2 regions of the Streptomyces odontomachicola genome follow, and region 1 is predicted to be linked to the other one. Evidence: riboswitches for the same ligand, from Rfam matches in the RefSeq annotation. Region 1 holds a riboswitch; the other holds the start of a gene.
What was found. Region 1 has a riboswitch for cobalamin ahead of ABEE00_RS04700 (CoA-acylating methylmalonate-semialdehyde dehydrogenase). Riboswitches for the same ligand answer to the same signal wherever they lie in the genome.
Positions count from the first base shown of each region.

Region 1 (3,775 bases):
CGCTCCGCCCAGCGAGCAGGCGGCGATGCCGAGCCGCCCGCCGTTGAGGCCGTTCATGGCGATCCCGAAACCCTGGCCCTCGCCGCCGAGCATCCGCCCGGCCGGTACCCGTACCTGATCGAGGATCACCTGCCGCGTGGGCTGCGCGTTCCAGCCCATCTTGGTCTCGTTCTCACCGAAGGAGAGCCCGGGATCGTCGCGGTCGACGAGGAACGCGGAGATCCCCCGCGGCCCGTCCCCTCCGGTGCGCGCCATCACCACGTACACCTGCGAAGCACCCGCGCCGGAGATGAACTGCTTCACCCCGGTCAGCACATGCCCGTCACCGTCCCGCACCGCGCGGGTGCGCAGCGCCGCGGCGTCCGATCCTGCACCCGGTTCGGTCAGGCAGTAGCTGCCCAGGTCCTCCATGGCGCACAGCCGCGGCAGCCACCGCTCGCGCTGCTCCGCGTCCCCGTACCGGTCGATCATCCAGGCGACCATGTTGTGGATCGACAGATACCCGGCAACGGAGGGGCAGCCCGAGGCCAGCGCCTCGAAGATCAGCGCCCCGTCGGCCCGGCTCAGCCCGCTGCCGCCGCACTCTTCGCGTACGTACACGCCGCCGAGGCCCAGCCCCGCCGCCTTCCGCAGCACGTCCACCGGGAAGTGCTTCTCGCGGTCCCAGCGCACGGCGTGCGGCGCCAGGTGGTCCTGGGCGAAGTCGAGGGTGGTCTCCACCAGGGCCGTCTGGTCCTCGGTGAGCAGGGTGCCGGTCATGGCGCTCACCCCATCACCGGAATCGTGAAGCGCGCATCCTCCTTGGCACCCGAGGGCCAGCGCGAGGTGACGGTCTTGGTGCGGGTGCAGAAGCGAACGGCGTCGGTGCCGTGCTGGTTGAGATCCCCGAATCCGGAGCGCTTCCAGCCGCCGAAGGTGTGGTAGGCGACCGGCACCGGAATCGGCACGTTCACGCCGACCATGCCGGTGTGCACACGCCGGGCGAAGTCACGCGCGGTGTCGCCGTCGCGGGTGAAGACGGACACGCCGTTCCCGTAGGGGTGCTCGGTGGGCAGGCGCAGCGCCTCCTCGTAGTCGGCGGCCCGTACGACGCTCAGTACGGGGCCGAAGATCTCCTCCTGGTAGATCCGCATGCCGGGCGTGACCCGGTCGAAGAGCGAGGCGCCGGCGAAGAAGCCGCCCTCGTGCCCGGCGAGGCGGAAGTCCCTCCCGTCCACGACCAGTTCGGCGCCCTCCCGCACGCCCAGGTCGACATAGCCGCGCACCCGCTCCACGGCATCGGGCCCCACCAGCGGCCCGAAGTCCGCCTCGGGATCGTCGCCGCGGCCGACGCGCAGCCGCCCGATCCGCTCCGCGAGCCGCTCGACCAGCGCGTCGGCCGTACGCTCGCCCACCGGCACGGCGACGGACACCGCCATGCAGCGCTCCCCCGCCGAGCCGTAGCCGGCGCCGATCAGCGCGTCCACCGCCTGGTCGAGGTCCGCGTCGGGCATGACGACCAGGTGGTTCTTGGCGCCGCCGAAGCACTGCGCGCGCTTGCCGTGCGCGGCGGCCGTCGCGTAGATCCGCTCGGCGACGGCCGTGGAGCCGACGAAGCCCAGCGCCTCCACGCGCGGGTCCTCCAGGAGCGCGTCGACCGACTCCCTGCCGCCGTTGACCACGTTGAACACGCCCGGCGGCAGACCGGCCTCCAGGAAGAGCTCGGCGAGCCGCAGCGGGACCGAGGGAGCGCGCTCCGAGGGCTTGAGGATGAACGCGTTCCCGCAGGCCAGAGCGGGGGCGGCCTGCCACAGCGGAATCATCGCGGGGAAGTTGAACGGAGTGATCCCGGCGATCACGCCCAGCGGCGCGCGCAGCGAGTGCACGTCGATCCCGGCCCCGGCGTTGTCGGTGAACTCGCCCTTCGACAGGTGCGGGATGCCCGCGGCGAACTCCACCACCTCCAGGCCGCGTTGGAGGTCCCCGTGCGCGTCGGCGACCGTCTTGCCGTGCTCGGAGGAGAGCATCCTGGCCAGTGCGTCGCGCTCCTCCTCCACGAGCTGGAGGAAACGCAGCAGCACCCGCGCGCGGCGCTGCGGGTTCCAGGCGGCCCAGCCGGGCTGGGCAGCGGCGGCGTCGGCGATCACCGCGCGGGTCTCCCCGTCGTCGGCGAGCGGCACGCGGGCCTGGACCTCGCCGGTGTTGGGGTCGTACACGTCGCCGTAGGAGCCCGAGGTGCCCGGGCTGTGCTTGCCGGCGACGAAATGGGCCAGTTCCCGGACTTCACGTCCGGCCGAATCGGCGTAAGTGGGCATGCGTGTGGGGGCCATGCGTGTTTCTCCATCCTCGTGGACAACACGGAACACGAAGCCGCGGCCGGTATCCTGACTCCCGGATCAGTACGCGCTCCCCGGCCTTCCCGGACACGGCAACTGCCGTGCGCCGGTGGCCCGTTGGCGGAGAACACACTCCCCGGTCACAGTGGCGGGACCGTGCCGGATTCACACCGGCTTCCCTGACACCGCGGACGTGCAGCGACCATATAGTTGGACGTCCAAGTAAGTCCACCCCCGCCGGTCCGCCGGCCGGAATCCGCCGTTCCCCCGTGTGCGCGTGGCGCTGATCGCGCTCTTGTCGCCCTCCGGCCCAGCCGGTAGATGTCGGCTGAGCATCGCTTTCGCTCCGCTCTTTTTCATCCCGCGCCGTTTCGCTCTGCACCGCTTTCGCACCGCACCGCTTTCGTACCGCACCGCTTCTGCCGTCGTCCGAAGGGTTGTGCCGCATGGGCTCGTTCCGTCTCAGACCCGGCCTGCTCAGCGTGCCGCTGGCCGCGGCACTCGCGGGCGCGCTCGCCGCCGCGCCGGGCGCCACCGCGACACCCGCGCCGAACGGTCCCCCGCCCCACCCCGTACGGGACAGCGGCGAGGCCCCAACTCCCCTGCTGGGCAAGGCGAGTGCACACCCCGCCACCTCCCCCCGGATCACCCACTCCGGCGGCTATCCGCGCAAGACCGTCCTCACCCCGCCGCCCGCCGACCCCTCGGACAAGTCATCCAAGCTGGGCCTCGCCCCGTACCACTCACTCGCGCCCCGGCTGAACGCCCTGCAGAAGCTGGGCGAGCGCGTCAGCGTGGAGGTCGCAGGGCGCAGCGCGGGCGGGCACGAGCTGTATCTGGTCACCCTCACGGCGCCGGAGAGCCCCGCCGAGGCGCGGCGGCAGGAGCGGATGCGCGACCAGATCGAGAACGCGCCCGCGAAGGCCGCGGGGAACCCGCGCATCAAGGCCGGCTACAAGACCCCGGTGTTCATCAACAACAACATCCACGGCAACGAGTGGGAGGGCACCGACGCCGCGCTCAAGCTCATCGAGCGGATGGCGAAGGCGAAGGACCGGGGCACGGCCGGGCTGCTCGCGAAGCACCGCGTCTATCTGAACGTCACGGCCAACCCCGACGGCCGCATCGCGGGCACCCGCACCAATGCGAACGGCTTCGACCTCAACCGCGACTTCATCACCGCCTCGCAGCCGGAGAGCCGCGCGATCCGGCGCATCGCCGTCGACAAGCAGCCCGCGGTCATGCTCGACCTGCACGGATACGTCAACGGCACCCTGATCGAGCCGACCACTCCGCCGCACGGGGAGAACTACGAGTACGACCTGTTCCTCAAGAACGCCTACCGCAACGCGCTGGGCATGGAGAAGGCGGTCAACGGACTCGGCTACACCGAGCGCAAGGACGGGGTGAAGCCCGCCGTCATCCCCTTCCGCGACCAGAAGGAGGGGTGGGACGACTGG
Region 1 covers NZ_JBCFOK010000002.1:421,255-425,029, reverse strand. The annotation lists gene ABEE00_RS04705 (acyl-CoA dehydrogenase family protein) at 1-759, opposite strand, end outside; gene ABEE00_RS04700 (CoA-acylating methylmalonate-semialdehyde dehydrogenase) at 765-2,309, opposite strand; cobalamin riboswitch at 2,337-2,537, opposite strand; gene ABEE00_RS04695 (M14 family zinc carboxypeptidase) at 2,762-3,775, shown strand, end outside.

Region 2 (3,775 bases), on a different contig from region 1:
TGATGACCGGCTGATCCTGGACCTCCGCCCCATAGCTGCCCCAGCGCGGCACATTGCCCTTGTCGTCCCACGTGCGGCCGTGGAAGTCGGCCTTCTTCGCGCCGTTGTAGTACAGCTCCACCCGCCCCTCGTCGGCGGATTGAGAGGTGTGGATGCCCAGGACGATCCGCTTCCAGGTGTCCTTGCGCACGGGGGTGCTCCACTGGAGCGTCCACTTCTCGCCCGGTTCGACGTGGAAGAGCTTGAGTTCGCCGCCCTCGACCTTCATGAGCACCGGATAGTTCTGCTGGTTCTCGTCGTTGGTGCCCCAGGACTTCCACTGGAATATCGTCCCGGCGTCGTCCGTGTTGGTGCGGGTGTCCCAGCCCACGTAGTACGTCGCGTTGTTCCGGAACGCGTAGGGCGAGCCGTCCACGCGGCTTCCGTGCCCTTCACAACGCTTGAGCCCTCGTGGCTTGTTGAACTTGAACACCTTGCCGCGCCCGTCGTGATTGTCCTGCGCGGTCACGCTGCCCGGGTCGTCGCACAGGGTGCTCGCGAAGACCCCCGTACCCTGCCCCGCATCGCCGTCCCACACCGGCGCCGCCCCCGCCTGATTGCTCACGGTCAGCGCGACGGCGCAGGTCAGGGCGGCTGCCGGGAGGGCGGTTCGCTTACGCAGACGCATGAGGTCCCCTTCCGCTGGCGGCGGCGCGCGGGCCGCCGGAGATGGCCGGCGCGGGGTCGGAGCGTGGTCGGTGCGCCGGTACGGCCTCGAACGGTCCGCCATCGTTCCGGCGCCAGAGGTACGGGACAACCGGTCAACGGAAACGCTCACAAGACAAACACTCAAGCGAAAGCCCGCGCGGGGCGAACGTTCAGCAAAGCGCGCAAACGCTCGCCGCACTCGACGGCCCGAGCACCCTGGCCGCCAACTCCCCGCCCGCGTACGGATGTTGCCGTAGGCGCCACGCGTACGCGCCGCTCACGCGCCACTGCGCCCCCGGCGGCCAGCTTGTCCTGGACACGTCCGTCGCATTACTGTCCAACGGCCTTGGTGTTCGGGAAACCGGTGAGAAACCGGTGCGGCCCTCGCCACTGTGATCGGGAAGTCCGGCTCCTCCCTCCGGGAAGCCACTGGACCTCCGCGTACGACCGCGGAGTCCGGGAAGGCGGAGTCAGGTGCGCCCGTGAGCCAGGAGACCGGCCAGGGTGCGTTGTCCATCCACGAGGTGCTGGAGAGGTCTTCCCTAGCATGCATATTGCCGAGGGGTATCTTCCCCCTGCGCACGCGGTCGCCTGGAGCGTCGCGTCCGCACCGTTCGTCATACACGGCGTGCGCTCCCTGACCCGCGAGGTCAAGTCACACCCGGAGAGCACCCTGCTGCTCGGCGCCTCCGGCGCCTTCACCTTCGTCCTCTCGGCCCTGAAGATCCCCTCCGTGACGGGCAGTTGCTCGCATCCCACGGGTACGGGGCTGGGCGCCGTGCTCTTCCGGCCGCCCATCATGGCGGTCCTGGGCACCATCACGCTGCTCTTCCAGGCGCTGCTGCTCGCCCACGGCGGGCTGACCACGCTGGGCGCGAACGCGTTCTCCATGGCCATCGTCGGGCCGTGGGCGGGGTACGGGATCTACCGGCTGTTGCGCGGGTCCGGCGCGCCGCTGATGGTCGCGGTGTTCTTCGGCGCGTTCGTCGCCGACCTGAGCACGTACTGCGTCACCAGCGTCCAGCTCGCGCTGGCCTTCCCGGACGCGAGCAGCGGCTTCCTGGGCGCGCTCGCCAAGTTCGCCGGGATCTTCGCCGTCACCCAGATCCCGCTGGCCGTCAGCGAGGGACTGCTCACGGTGCTGGTCATGCGGCTCCTCCAGCAGTCCAGCAAGGGCGAGCTGATCCGCCTGGGCGTCCTGAAGCGGGTCGGCGCCGCGCGGAAGCAGGAGACCCAGGATCGCGCGGACGGCGGGGACACGGCCGGCGAGCAGGGCGAGCGGAAGGAGGCGGTGTCCGAATGAGCCGCAACGCGAAGATCAACACGCTGCTGGTGGTGGCCGTGCTGGCGCTGGCCGTCATCCCGCTGGCGTTCGGCCTCGGCGACCACAAGAAGGAGCCCTTCACCGGCTCCGACGCGCAGGCCGAATCGGCGATCACGCAGCTCAAGCCGGACTACAAGCCGTGGTTCTCGCCGCTCTACGAACCCCCGTCTGGCGAGGTCGAGTCGGCGCTCTTCGCACTGCAGGCGGCGCTCGGCGCGGGCGTGCTCACCTACTACTTCGGCCTCCGCAGGGGCCGCAAGCAGGGCGAGGCGCGTGCGCTGGCCGCACAGCGCGAAGGCACGAGCGCGGGCACGGACACGGGCGAGGGCGACGGCAAGGTCGAGGGCGAGCACGGAACGGACGCCGCGGATGCCGGTAGCGCCGGTGCCGGTACCGCCGCCACCGGCACCGCCGACGCCCGTACCGCCGCCACCCCCGACCAGCGCCCGTAACCCGCCGTGCTGCCCATCGACGCGGCCGCGTACAGCAGCCGCTGGCGCCACCGCCATCCGGCCGAGAAGGCGTTCCTCGGGCTCGGCCTGACCATTCTCGCGATCTCACTGCCGCCCTGGCCCGGCGCGGCGCTGGTCGCCGCGGCGGCGCTGTCCGTGCTGCTCGGCCCGGCCCGCGTACCGCCCCGCAAGCTGTGGCGCGCCTACCGCATTCCGCTCGGCTTCTGCGTGACCGGGGCCATACCGCTGCTGTTCCAGGTCGCGGGTCCGCACGGGCTGATCGCCCTCGCGCCCGGCGGGCCCGCGCACGCGGGAGGGCTCCTGCTGCGCACCTCGGCCGCCTCGCTCGGGGTGCTGCTGTTCGCCTTCACCACTCCGGTGGCCGACGTGCTGCCGCGGCTGGTGCGCGCCGGGGTGCCCGCCGCTGTCGTGGACGTGGCGATGGTGGTCTACCGCATGAGCTTCCTGCTGCTGGACTCCATGAACCAGATCCGGCAGGTGCAGGCGGCCCGCCTCGGCCACACCACCCGCTCCGCGGCGTGGCGTTCGCTGGCGGCGCTGGGCGCGACCTCGTTCGTGCGCGCCTTCGACCGCGCGTCGCGACTGCAGACCGGGCTCGCGGGCCGGGGATACGACGGCACGCTCCGTGTCCAGGTGCCGCCCGCGCACCTGTCCCCGCGCTTCCTGGCCTCCTCCGCCACGCTCCTCGCGGGGATCGCCGCGCTCGCCCTCGTACTTCCCCTCGTCCTGCGGAGCCAGATGTGAGGGGGACCTGCGCGCTCCTTCCCGAATGTCCTCCCCCACTCCTCCCAACCGCATTTCCACGCAAGGAGTTCCCGTATGACCCGCGCCCCCTCCCCCGCCGCTGAGCCCGGCACCGCGGGCGCTCCCGGCGCCGGCGGCCCCTCCGGGTACGGCGTCCCCGTGGTCGAGCTCGCCGGGGCCGGCTACGCGTACGAGGAGGGGCCCGCCGTCTTCGAGGGCGTCTCCTTCGCGCTCAGCGCGGGGCGCCGTACGGCCCTGCTGGGCCGGAACGGCAGCGGCAAGACCACCCTGCTGCGGCTGCTCAGCGGCGGCCTGCCCTGCACCGGCGGCGAACTCCGTCTCGAGGGCGCCGCGCTGGGCCGCTCGCGCAAGGAGCTGACCCGGCTGCGCAGCACGGTGCAGCTCGTGCTCCAGGACCCCGACGACCAGCTCTTCGCCGCGTCGGTCGGGCAGGACGTCTCGTTCGGCCCGATGAATCTGGGGCTGCCCGAGGAGGAGGTGCGCGCACGGGTCGAACAGGCCCTGGAGTCCCTGGACATCACCCCGC
Region 2 covers NZ_JBCFOK010000003.1:405,641-409,415, reverse strand. The annotation lists gene ABEE00_RS07030 (heparin lyase I family protein) at 1-667, opposite strand, end outside; cobalamin riboswitch at 1,019-1,205, shown strand; gene ABEE00_RS07025 (energy-coupling factor ABC transporter permease) at 1,235-1,990, shown strand; gene ABEE00_RS07020 (energy-coupling factor ABC transporter substrate-binding protein) at 1,987-2,463, shown strand; gene cbiQ (cobalt ECF transporter T component CbiQ) at 2,470-3,228, shown strand; gene ABEE00_RS07010 (energy-coupling factor ABC transporter ATP-binding protein) at 3,304-3,775, shown strand, end outside.
Region 2: it holds a riboswitch for cobalamin, as region 1 does, so the genes downstream of both, ABEE00_RS07025 (energy-coupling factor ABC transporter permease) here and ABEE00_RS04700 (CoA-acylating methylmalonate-semialdehyde dehydrogenase) in region 1, are expected to answer to the same signal.